2 regions of the Paenarthrobacter sp. NPDC018779 genome follow, and region 2 is predicted to be linked to the other one. Evidence: riboswitches for the same ligand, from Rfam matches in the RefSeq annotation. Region 2 holds a riboswitch; the other holds the start of a gene.
What was found. A riboswitch is a leader RNA that binds a small molecule or an ion and turns the genes downstream of it on or off. The one in region 2 is predicted to bind thiamine pyrophosphate.
Positions count from the first base shown of each region.

Region 1: linked by a shared signal. The riboswitch ahead of thiC (phosphomethylpyrimidine synthase ThiC) and the one ahead of thiD (bifunctional hydroxymethylpyrimidine kinase/phosphomethylpyrimidine kinase) in region 2 are both predicted to bind thiamine pyrophosphate.

Region 1 covers NZ_JBIRZS010000021.1:16,536-21,182, reverse strand. The annotation lists gene ACH488_RS17865 (alpha/beta fold hydrolase) at 1-324, shown strand, start outside; gene thiC (phosphomethylpyrimidine synthase ThiC) at 307-2,130, opposite strand; TPP riboswitch at 2,125-2,232, opposite strand; gene ACH488_RS17855 (amidohydrolase family protein) at 2,318-3,400, shown strand; gene ACH488_RS17850 (VOC family protein) at 3,479-4,351, shown strand; gene ACH488_RS17845 (hypothetical protein) at 4,464-4,647, shown strand, end outside.
Region 2 covers NZ_JBIRZS010000001.1:61,115-65,761, forward strand. The annotation lists gene ACH488_RS00325 (Rne/Rng family ribonuclease) at 1-1,781, shown strand, start outside; TPP riboswitch at 1,855-1,953, shown strand; gene thiD (bifunctional hydroxymethylpyrimidine kinase/phosphomethylpyrimidine kinase) at 1,945-3,465, shown strand; gene rplU (50S ribosomal protein L21) at 3,809-4,117, shown strand; gene rpmA (50S ribosomal protein L27) at 4,177-4,440, shown strand; gene obgE (GTPase ObgE) at 4,577-4,647, shown strand, end outside.

The DNA.
Region 1 (4,647 bases), on a different contig from region 2:
GAACGCGAATACTTCCGGCGCGCTTTTTCTGCCGAGGCCGGCGGGCAGGAAACGCCCGAGGCCAGGCGTTCCGCCCGGAGGCTGCGGCTGCAGGCACCCCCGTGGGAAGCGCAACTGCACATCGTTCCGGGCGTGCCTACCTTGGTCCTCACCGGCGGGTGGGAACCACTCTATGAGGAGATCGCAGCCTATCTGCAGGAAACCGGTGCCCTCCGCTGTGTGGCGGCGGGAGGGCACCGGCCCCAGGACTCGGTGGATGGAGACCGGATCATCCGGCGGTTCATCGCCGAGGTTGGGCGGGCCAGCTCAGTTCGCGCGTCCTGACCCTGCAGGGACCTGCAGCTCGGGCAGGTAGACCTTGCCTCCTGCCGCGAGGAACTCCTGGCTCTTTTCCCGCATGCCGCTGTACATGTCCGCAATTGCGGCCTGGGCTTCGGCGGAACCGTATTCGTCCCGGATGTCCTGGCTGATGCGCATGGAGCAGAACTTGGGTCCGCACATGGAGCAGAAGTGTGCCGTCTTGGCCGGTTCGGCCGGAAGCGTCTCGTCGTGGAAGGATTCCGCGGTGACCGGGTCCAGGGACAGGGCGAACTGGTCCCGCCAACGGAATTCGAAGCGCGCTTTGGAGAGGGCGTCGTCGCGTTCGTTCGCACCGGGATGTCCCTTGGCGAGGTCTGCGGCATGGGCTGCGATCTTATACGTGATCACGCCTGTCTTGACGTCGTCCTTGTTGGGCAGGCCCAGGTGTTCCTTGGGGGTCACGTAGCACAGCATGGCCGTGCCGTAGCGGGCAATCTCCGTGGCTCCAATGGCCGAGGTGATGTGGTCGTAGCCGGGCGCGACGTCGGTCACGAGGGGTCCCAGGGTGTAGAAGGGGGCGCCCTTGCACAATTCCTGTTGCCGTTCCACGTTTTCCCGGACCAGGTGGAACGGGATGTGCCCCGGCCCTTCCACCATGACCTGGACGTCGTACTCCCATGCACGCTGTGTCAGTTCGGCCAAGGTGTCCAACTCGGCGAACTGCGCGGCATCGTTGGCGTCGGCGGTGGCGCCGGGACGCAGTCCGTCACCGAGCGAGAACGCGACATCGTACTTGGCGAAGATTTCGCACAGCTCATCGAAGTGGGTGTAGAGGAAGTTCTCCTCGTGGTGGGCCAGGCACCAGCCCGCCATGATGGAGCCGCCACGCGAAACGATTCCCGTCACCCGGTTGGCCGTCAGAGGAACGTAGCGAAGGAGGACCCCCGCGTGGATGGTCATGTAGTCCACCCCCTGCTCGCACTGCTCAATCACCGTGTCACGGAAGATCTCCCAGGTGAGTTTGTTGGCTTCGCCGTTGACTTTCTCCAGGGCCTGGTAAATGGGGACCGTGCCGATGGGCACGGGGGAGTTCCGGATGATCCACTCGCGCGTGGTGTGGATGTCGTCTCCCGTGGACAGGTCCATGACAGTGTCGGCACCCCACTGGGTGGCCCACTGCAGTTTGTCCACTTCCTCGGCAATGGAGCTGGTCACAGCCGAATTGCCGATGTTGGCGTTGATTTTCACCAGGAAAGCCTTGCCGATGATCATCGGCTCGGATTCGGGGTGGTTGATGTTGTTCGGGATGATAGCGCGGCCTGCGGCCACTTCGCTGCGGACCAACTCAACGTCGCAGTTTTCCCGCAGCGCCACAAAGCGCATTTCCGGGGTCACGATGCCCTGCTTGGCGTAGTGCATCTGCGTGACGGTCTTGCCTTCTTTGGCGCGGCGGGGCACCGGCTGGGCGCCCTTCCATTCCGCCGACGCCGCGCCTCGGCGCACAGCCGACTTGCCGTCGTCGAGCAGGTTCCGTTCACGGCCGCTGTAGCTTTCGGTGTCCCGGCGTTCCTCTATCCAGGGCTGCCGGAAAGGACGCAGGCCCACTACCGGATCGCTGCCCGGTCCGGCGGTGCGGTACACCTGCAGGGGATCGTTGGCCTGGCCGTTGGGCGATGGCTCCAGCGCAATTTCGGTCACCGGTACGCGGATGCCGTGGCGGGGATCTTCCAGCCACGCCAGCGAATGGGACTTCAGCGACTGCGTGACCGTCTCCTCTGTGGGAACAGACTGGTTTTGGGCAGGGCTGTGCTGTGTTTCTGTGGTGCTCAAGGATTACTCACTTCCTTCGCCGGCATTACCCGGACAGGTTCAACGGTCGCAGACTGCGTCAGTCCGATCTCAGCCCCTGCAGGGGCCCCCGTGTGGTCGTAGACGAAGCTACCACAGCTCTCCGGGTGGTCCCAGTCACAAGCCGCCCGGCAGGACGTGGCCGGCGGGGGAGCACTAGGCTTCTGCCATGGCCAACATCATTGAATTCAGCGGCCCCGTGCTGGTCGAGGCCCACCAAGAGCACCAGGGAATGTGGTCTGTGGACGGCCTGCTGACCTTTCAACGGCCGCAGGAAGCGCCGGACGTAGTGCTCGAAGGCTGGGTCCTTCCCGGCTTCGTGGACGCCCACTGCCACATTGGCCTCGGTCCGGGCGGAAGCGTGGACGAGAAAACCACCTTGGATCAGGCAGAAACAGACCGGAACGCCGGCACGCTGCTGATCAGGGACGCCGGCTCGCCCAGCAACACTCGCTGGGTCCAGCAGCGCGCGGACCTTCCACGGCTGATCCGGGCGGGGCGGCACATCGCGCGGAGCCGCCGCTACCTTCGAGGCCTGGGCCACGAGGTGGAGCCCGATGAGCTGGTGGAGACAGTGCGCAAGGAAGCCCGCGACGGTGACGGCTGGGTGAAACTGGTGGGCGACTGGATAGATCGTGGCGTCGGAGACCTCGCCCCGTCGTTTCCCGCCGCCGTGGTCAAGGACGCCATTGCCGCTGCCCACGACGAAGGCGCCCGCGTGACCGCGCACTGCTTCGCCGAAGACACAGTGGACCAGATGCTCGACGCCGGTATTGACTGCATCGAGCACGCCACCGGTCTCTTGCCGCGGCACATCCCCCGTTTGGTGGAGCAGCAGGTGCCCATCGTGCCCACGCTGATCAACATCGCAACGTTCCCGGACATCGCCGCCCAGGCCATGCCCAAGTTCCCGGACTATGCCCGGCACATGACTGCCCTGTGGGAGCGGCGCCGCGAACGCGTCCTTGAGGCTTTCGAAGCGGGAGTCGCCATCTATACGGGTACGGACGCCGGAAGCGTCATCAAACACGGCCGGATCGCGGACGAAATGCAGGAACTGCACGACGCCGGCCTGCCGCCTGCCGCTGTCCTCAACGCTGCCACTTGGGGTGCCCGGGCGTGGCTGGGAGCCGACGCCATCAGTGAAGGCGCGAGTGCCGACGTCGTGGTTTGCGGAGAAGACCCCCGGCACAACCTGGCGACCGTCAGCGAACTCAACCATGTTGTTCTGCGGGGTGCGGTCATCCGCTAGGAATAAATTGAAGCTTCAAGTAATTTAGACAGATAGAGCGAGCCGAAAAGCGGCCACCTTCATTACCAGGAGCATCACATGACCACCTCATCCACCCAGGACCTGCTGCCTGCCGAACTCACCATGGGCGCGGTGATGCTCAAGGTCGGCGACATGAAAGTCATGGGCGACTACTACCAGCGCGCCCTGGGCCTCCAGGTGGTGGCCGAGCAGGATGGCGGCCTGTACTTGGGCCGCCAAGGCAAGCCGGTGGTGCATTTGGCCCCGGCCGCCGGGCTCCAGGTCCCCGGTCGCGGCGAGGCGGGCCTGTTCCATACGGCCATCCTTTTCGATGACCAGCCGTCGCTTGCGGCAACCATCGCCACAGCTGCCCAGTACGAACCGCGGGCATTCGTTGGCAGCGCTGACCATTTGGTGAGCGAAGCGTTCTACTTCACCGACCCTGAGGGCAACGGCATTGAGCTCTACTATGACAAGCCGCGCGAGGTCTGGCAGTGGGACGGTAAGAACGTGGTGATGGACAACGTGGCGCTTCCGCCGCAGGCCTACCTCCAGCAGTACCTCAGTGAAGAGGCTGTGACGGGACAGGCCAAGGCCGGCGCGGGAATCGGGCATGTCCACTTGCAGGTGGGTGACGTGGCCACGGCGCAGAAGTTCTATGTGGATACCCTGGGCTTCGAGCGGACTGCCGGGTGGCATGGCCAGGCGCTGTTCGTTTCGGCGGGTGGGTACCACCACCACATGGCCATGAATGTGTGGAACAGCCGCGGCGCCGGGCCGCGCCGCGACACCCTGGGCCTCGGTGAAGTGCTGATCGAAGTCCCTGATGACGATGACGTGCGGGCGCTGGCTGACCGCCTCAAGGTCGCCGGGCTGCAGAGTCACCACACCGGGAAGGAACTGCGCTTCGAAGACCCTTGGCGGAACCAATTGCGGGTTGCCGTCCGCTAGGGGCGTGTCGCACCGGCCGGGTGTCTGCTGCACTAGGCTGGGCAGTGGCGGGGAACGGGCCTGCGGGTCCGTATCCGCGACTTGTCAGCACGACGGAATGAGAGTAGTTCCCATGGGCTTTGCCGAAATTTTTGTAGCCACCCACGACGAAGCACTGAAGCGGGCTGCGGCCCTTGAACGCGGCGCCGACGTTGCCGGGTCCGCCGTCCGGATCGATGGCATCACTGATTTCGAAGTTGAACAACTTGGCGATCTTGCCGGGCAGGCCGTGCATGCTGCCGGGGCCGATTACGAGC
Region 2 (4,647 bases):
CCGTCGGGCACAAGGGTGCACGCCTGACCAGCCAGATTTCCCTCCCGGGCCGCTACCTGGTGTACGTCCCCGGCGGTTCCATGACGGGCATCTCACGCAAGTTGCCCGACGTCGAACGCAACCGCCTCAAGCGGATCCTGAAGGACCGTTTGCCGGAAAACGCCGGTGTCATTGTCCGTACGGCTGCCGAAGGCGCCTCGGAAGAGGAACTGACCCACGACATCAACCGCCTCCGTGCGCAGTGGGAAGGCATCGAGGGCCAGGCGTCCTCCACGAAGGTGCTGGCACCCGAGCTGCTGTACGGCGAGCCCGATTTGACCATCAAGGTGGTCCGTGACGTCTTCAACGAGGACTTCTCGAAGCTGATCGTTTCCGGTGACGATGCCTGGGACACCATTGAGGCTTACGTCACCTATGTGGCGCCGGACCTGGTGGGCCGGCTCGAAAAGTGGACCAAGGACCAGGACATTTTCTCGGCTTGGCGCATCGACGAGCAGATCCACAAGGCCCTGGAACGCAAGGTCTTCCTGCCGTCGGGCGGATCCCTGGTGATCGACCGTACCGAGGCCATGACCGTGGTGGACGTCAATACCGGGAAGTTCACCGGCAGCGGTGGAAACCTCGAGGAGACCGTCACCAAGAACAACCTTGAGGCCGCAGAGGAGGTTGTCCGCCAGCTGCGCCTGCGCGATATCGGTGGCATCATCGTCATCGACTTCATCGACATGGTGCTCGAATCCAACCGCGACCTGGTGCTGCGCCGCCTCGTGGAATGCCTGGGCCGGGACCGTACCAAGCATCAGGTGGCCGAAGTGACATCGCTCGGCCTGGTGCAGATGACGCGCAAGCGCATGGGCACGGGCCTGCTGGAGGTCTTTGGCGAGCAGTGTGAGCACTGTGCCGGACGCGGTGTGGTGACCCACGACGAGCCCGTGGAGCATCGGCGTGCCAACGTCGTTGCCGCCGAGCAGCACCGGCCGCACGCCGACACCCAGCAGCAGCCTTCCACCCGGACTGAGCGGAAGCGCCGCCGCGGCAAGGGCGGGGGGCAGCCGGCAGAGAGCCCGACGCCGGTCCACGCCGCTGCCTCTCCCGCGCCTTCGACGCCGGTGCCCGAGCCGGTGGACCCCGCCCGGCAGGCCAAAGCGCAGGCCACCAGGGCTGCCCTGGCCACGATTGCCGCTGCAGCGCACGCTGCCCACCTGCACGATGACGAGGTTCACCGGGCCGAGGAGGAAGCACGTGCCGCAGCCGCCGCCGCAACCGGGGCTGGAGCGGAGCACGCTGACGAGGTGCCGGATTCAAGCGGCGCCGAGGGCACCCCGCGTGCCACGCCGGTGCTCCGGTTCGGTGGTGAAGAGGTTGCCTTGCCCTTCGTGGAACACCACGAGGAGCCGGCTTCGGAGAAGCCTGCCATGACTTTGGACCTGTTGGCCGAGGCTTTCTCCCACCTGGGTGGGGGTCCTGTGACTGTCGAAAGCCAGGATGAGCCGGCCGCCCCTGATGCTGCTCCGGCGGAAACTGTCCCGTCCCGGCAGGCTGCTGCGGAGGAAAGCGATCCGTCCAGCCGTGCCCGCGGTCGGCGTGGTCGCCGGAACCGCAGCGCCAGCCGGGCGCAGGGTGCTGCCAACGAGACCACGGTGGAGCACCACGAGGTGTCCGCTTCCACCGGTGGGGGAGCGGCCCATGAAGCCAAGGCGCCGCAGGAGCAGGCCAAGAAGGAGTCCGCTGCTTCTGAGCCGATTATCCTCGGCGTGGGGGTTCCGGCCTCGGAACTCTAGGCATTGCCAACGTCATGTAACGGACCGAGGGTCCGGCAGTAGCTACTGCCGGACCCTCGGTCCGTTAGGCTTGGTCACTGACACGGGGTGCCAGGCGTTGGGCCGGGCTGAGATCCAGACCCGTTGAACCTGTCCGGTTAGCACCGGCGAAGGGATGTCCCTCATGACTTCATCGTTGAATTCAGCCGTCTACGCCGTGGCCCGCACCGGCCGGCAATACCCGCGTGTCCTCAGCATCGCCGGTTCCGACCCCTCCGGCGGCGCAGGAATCCAGGCAGACCTGAAAAGCATTGCCGCCCACGGTGGCTACGGGATGGCAGTGGTCACGGCGCTCACGGCGCAAAACACCCTGGGTGTTACTGCCGTCCATGTCCCGCCCGTGGACTTCCTGCGGCAGCAGCTTGAGGCGATCAGCAGCGATGTAACCATCGACGCCGTCAAGATCGGGATGCTGGGCGACGCCGAAGTGATCGGCGAGGTGCGTGGCTGGCTCGAGAAGGTGCGTCCCGCCGTCGTGGTCCTTGATCCGGTAATGGTAGCTACCAGTGGTGACCGACTCCTCCGGGAATCCGCCGAAGCCGCACTGCGCGAACTTTTGCCGCTGGCCGACCTCATCACCCCCAACATTCCTGAACTGGCCATGTTGCTGGGGGAGCCGGAGGCGACGGACTGGTCCACCGCCCTCGAACAGGGCAAGCGGCTCGCTGCCGAATGCGGAAACACCGTGCTGGTGAAGGGCGGACACTTGGCAGGAGCCGAGTGCCCCGATGCGCTCGTCAACACGAACGGGCTGCTGCGGCAGGACTTTGTCTCGGTGGCAGGGCCACGGGTGGAGACGAAGAACAGCCACGGAACGGGCTGCTCATTGTCCTCGGCGCTGGCCACGGTCCAGGCGCGGACGGGAGACTGGGAAGCGTCGCTGCGGGAGGTCAAGCCCTGGCTCCTGCAGGCCCTGGCCACGGCGGATGTGCTGGAGGTGGGCCATGGCAGCGGCCCCATCAACCACTTCCACCAAGCACAGCAGGCTGGAGGCCCGGGGGCTTTCGCCGCCCGCCTGTGGGAGGAAGCGGCACCTGAACTGGACGCCATCTACGGCCTCGACTTCATCCACGGGTTGGAGTCTGGCAGCCTCCCAGAACCCCAGTTCAACTACTACCTCGCGCAGGATGCCCTTTACCTCAACGGCTATTCGCGGGTGCTGGCACGCGCAGGTGCCCTCGCTCCCACCGAGGAAGAACAGCTGTTCTGGGCCAGGTCCTCGCAGCTCTGCCTCGAGGTCGAATCCGAACTGCACCGGAATTGGCTGAGCACCAGGCAGGCCGCTACCCACACCGGTCCTGTCACCAAGGCCTATGTGGACCACCTGCTGGCGGCCTCGGCCTCTGGAAGCTACGGCGTGCTGCTCGCGGCGATCCTGCCCTGCTACTGGCTCTACGCCGAGGTGGGACACCAGCTCCACGCGAATTACGTCAAGGCAGGGTCCCCGTCGGAGCACGCGTATGCGGACTGGTTGAAGACCTACGCCGATGAAGACTTCGCCGAGGCCACCCGCAAGGCCATTGGCTTCACAGACGCGGCCGCGGTGGTCGCTTCCAGCCAGGACCGGGCTGCCATGGTGGAGGCTTTCGCCCATTCGTGCCGCCATGAGACTGCCTTCTTCGACGCCCCGCGGTTGTACGCCTAAAGGACCACCCGCGCGTCGAAGAGGTGAAATCCCGGTAAAGCGTCCAGGAGCCTGTAGGCTGTATGGGCACGGTGCCGGGAAAGTCCGTTCCTACTGGTGACTAGCGTCACGCGGTGGCTTCCGGACCCGGCCTCATTTGCAGCCGAGGGTCGAATTAGCGTAATCTTGATCTTCGGTGCTTACGCCAACACTTGGGTTATGCCCCCTGGAATTATTCACGGGATGACTCGCGGGCTTCGATCTGGAGTCCACGGCGTTGAGGCACAGCGTGAACCAGGCCTGATTCCGGTTCGAGTTCCGCACGCAAATTTAGTAAGAAACGTCGAGAGAAGTGAGTACCCAAGTGGTGTACGCGATTGTCCGCGCAGGCGGCCGCCAAGAAAAGGTTTCCGTTGGAGACTACGTAACGCTGAACCGCGTCCCCGGTGGAGCCGGCAGCACGCTTGAGCTGCCCGCCTTGCTCCTGGTTGACGGCGACAAGGTCACCTCCGCTGCTGCGGACCTGGCCAAGGTGAAGGTCACGGCCGAGATCCTGGAGGACCTCCGTGGTCCCAAGATCGTCATCCAGAAGTTCAAGAACAAGACCGGCTACAAGAAGCGCCAGGGTCACCGTCAGGAACTGACCAAGATCAAGATCACGAGCATCGCGTAACTTTCCTTACGCAGTTCAGATTTTCAGTTTCCCCACATATTTAGAGGCAGGCATTTCACATGGCACACAAAAAAGGCGCGAGCTCCACTCGCAACGGTCGTGACTCCAACGCACAGCGCCTCGGCGTCAAGCGTTTCGGTGGCCAGGTAGTTTCCGCAGGCGAAATCATCGTTCGCCAGCGTGGAACCCACTTCCACCCCGGTGCAGGCGTGGGTCGCGGTGGCGACGACACCCTGTTCGCACTCCAGGCTGGTGCGGTTGAGTTCGGTACTCGCCGCGGCCGTCGCGTAGTGAACATCGTTGCTGCTGCAGCTGCAGAGTAACAACAAGTTCTGAACCGGTGGAGCGGGCCCAAAAGGCCCGCTCCACCGTTCTTTTAACCGCATTACAATCGTTCGGGGCGCCCGGTGCGCGCCGGACATGGCATTCGCGCTGTTTACAGCAACAGAGGAGATAGACGTGGCGAGCTTTGTAGACCGGGTAGTCCTGCACGTTTCAGGCGGTACCGGCGGCCACGGCTGTGTTTCCGT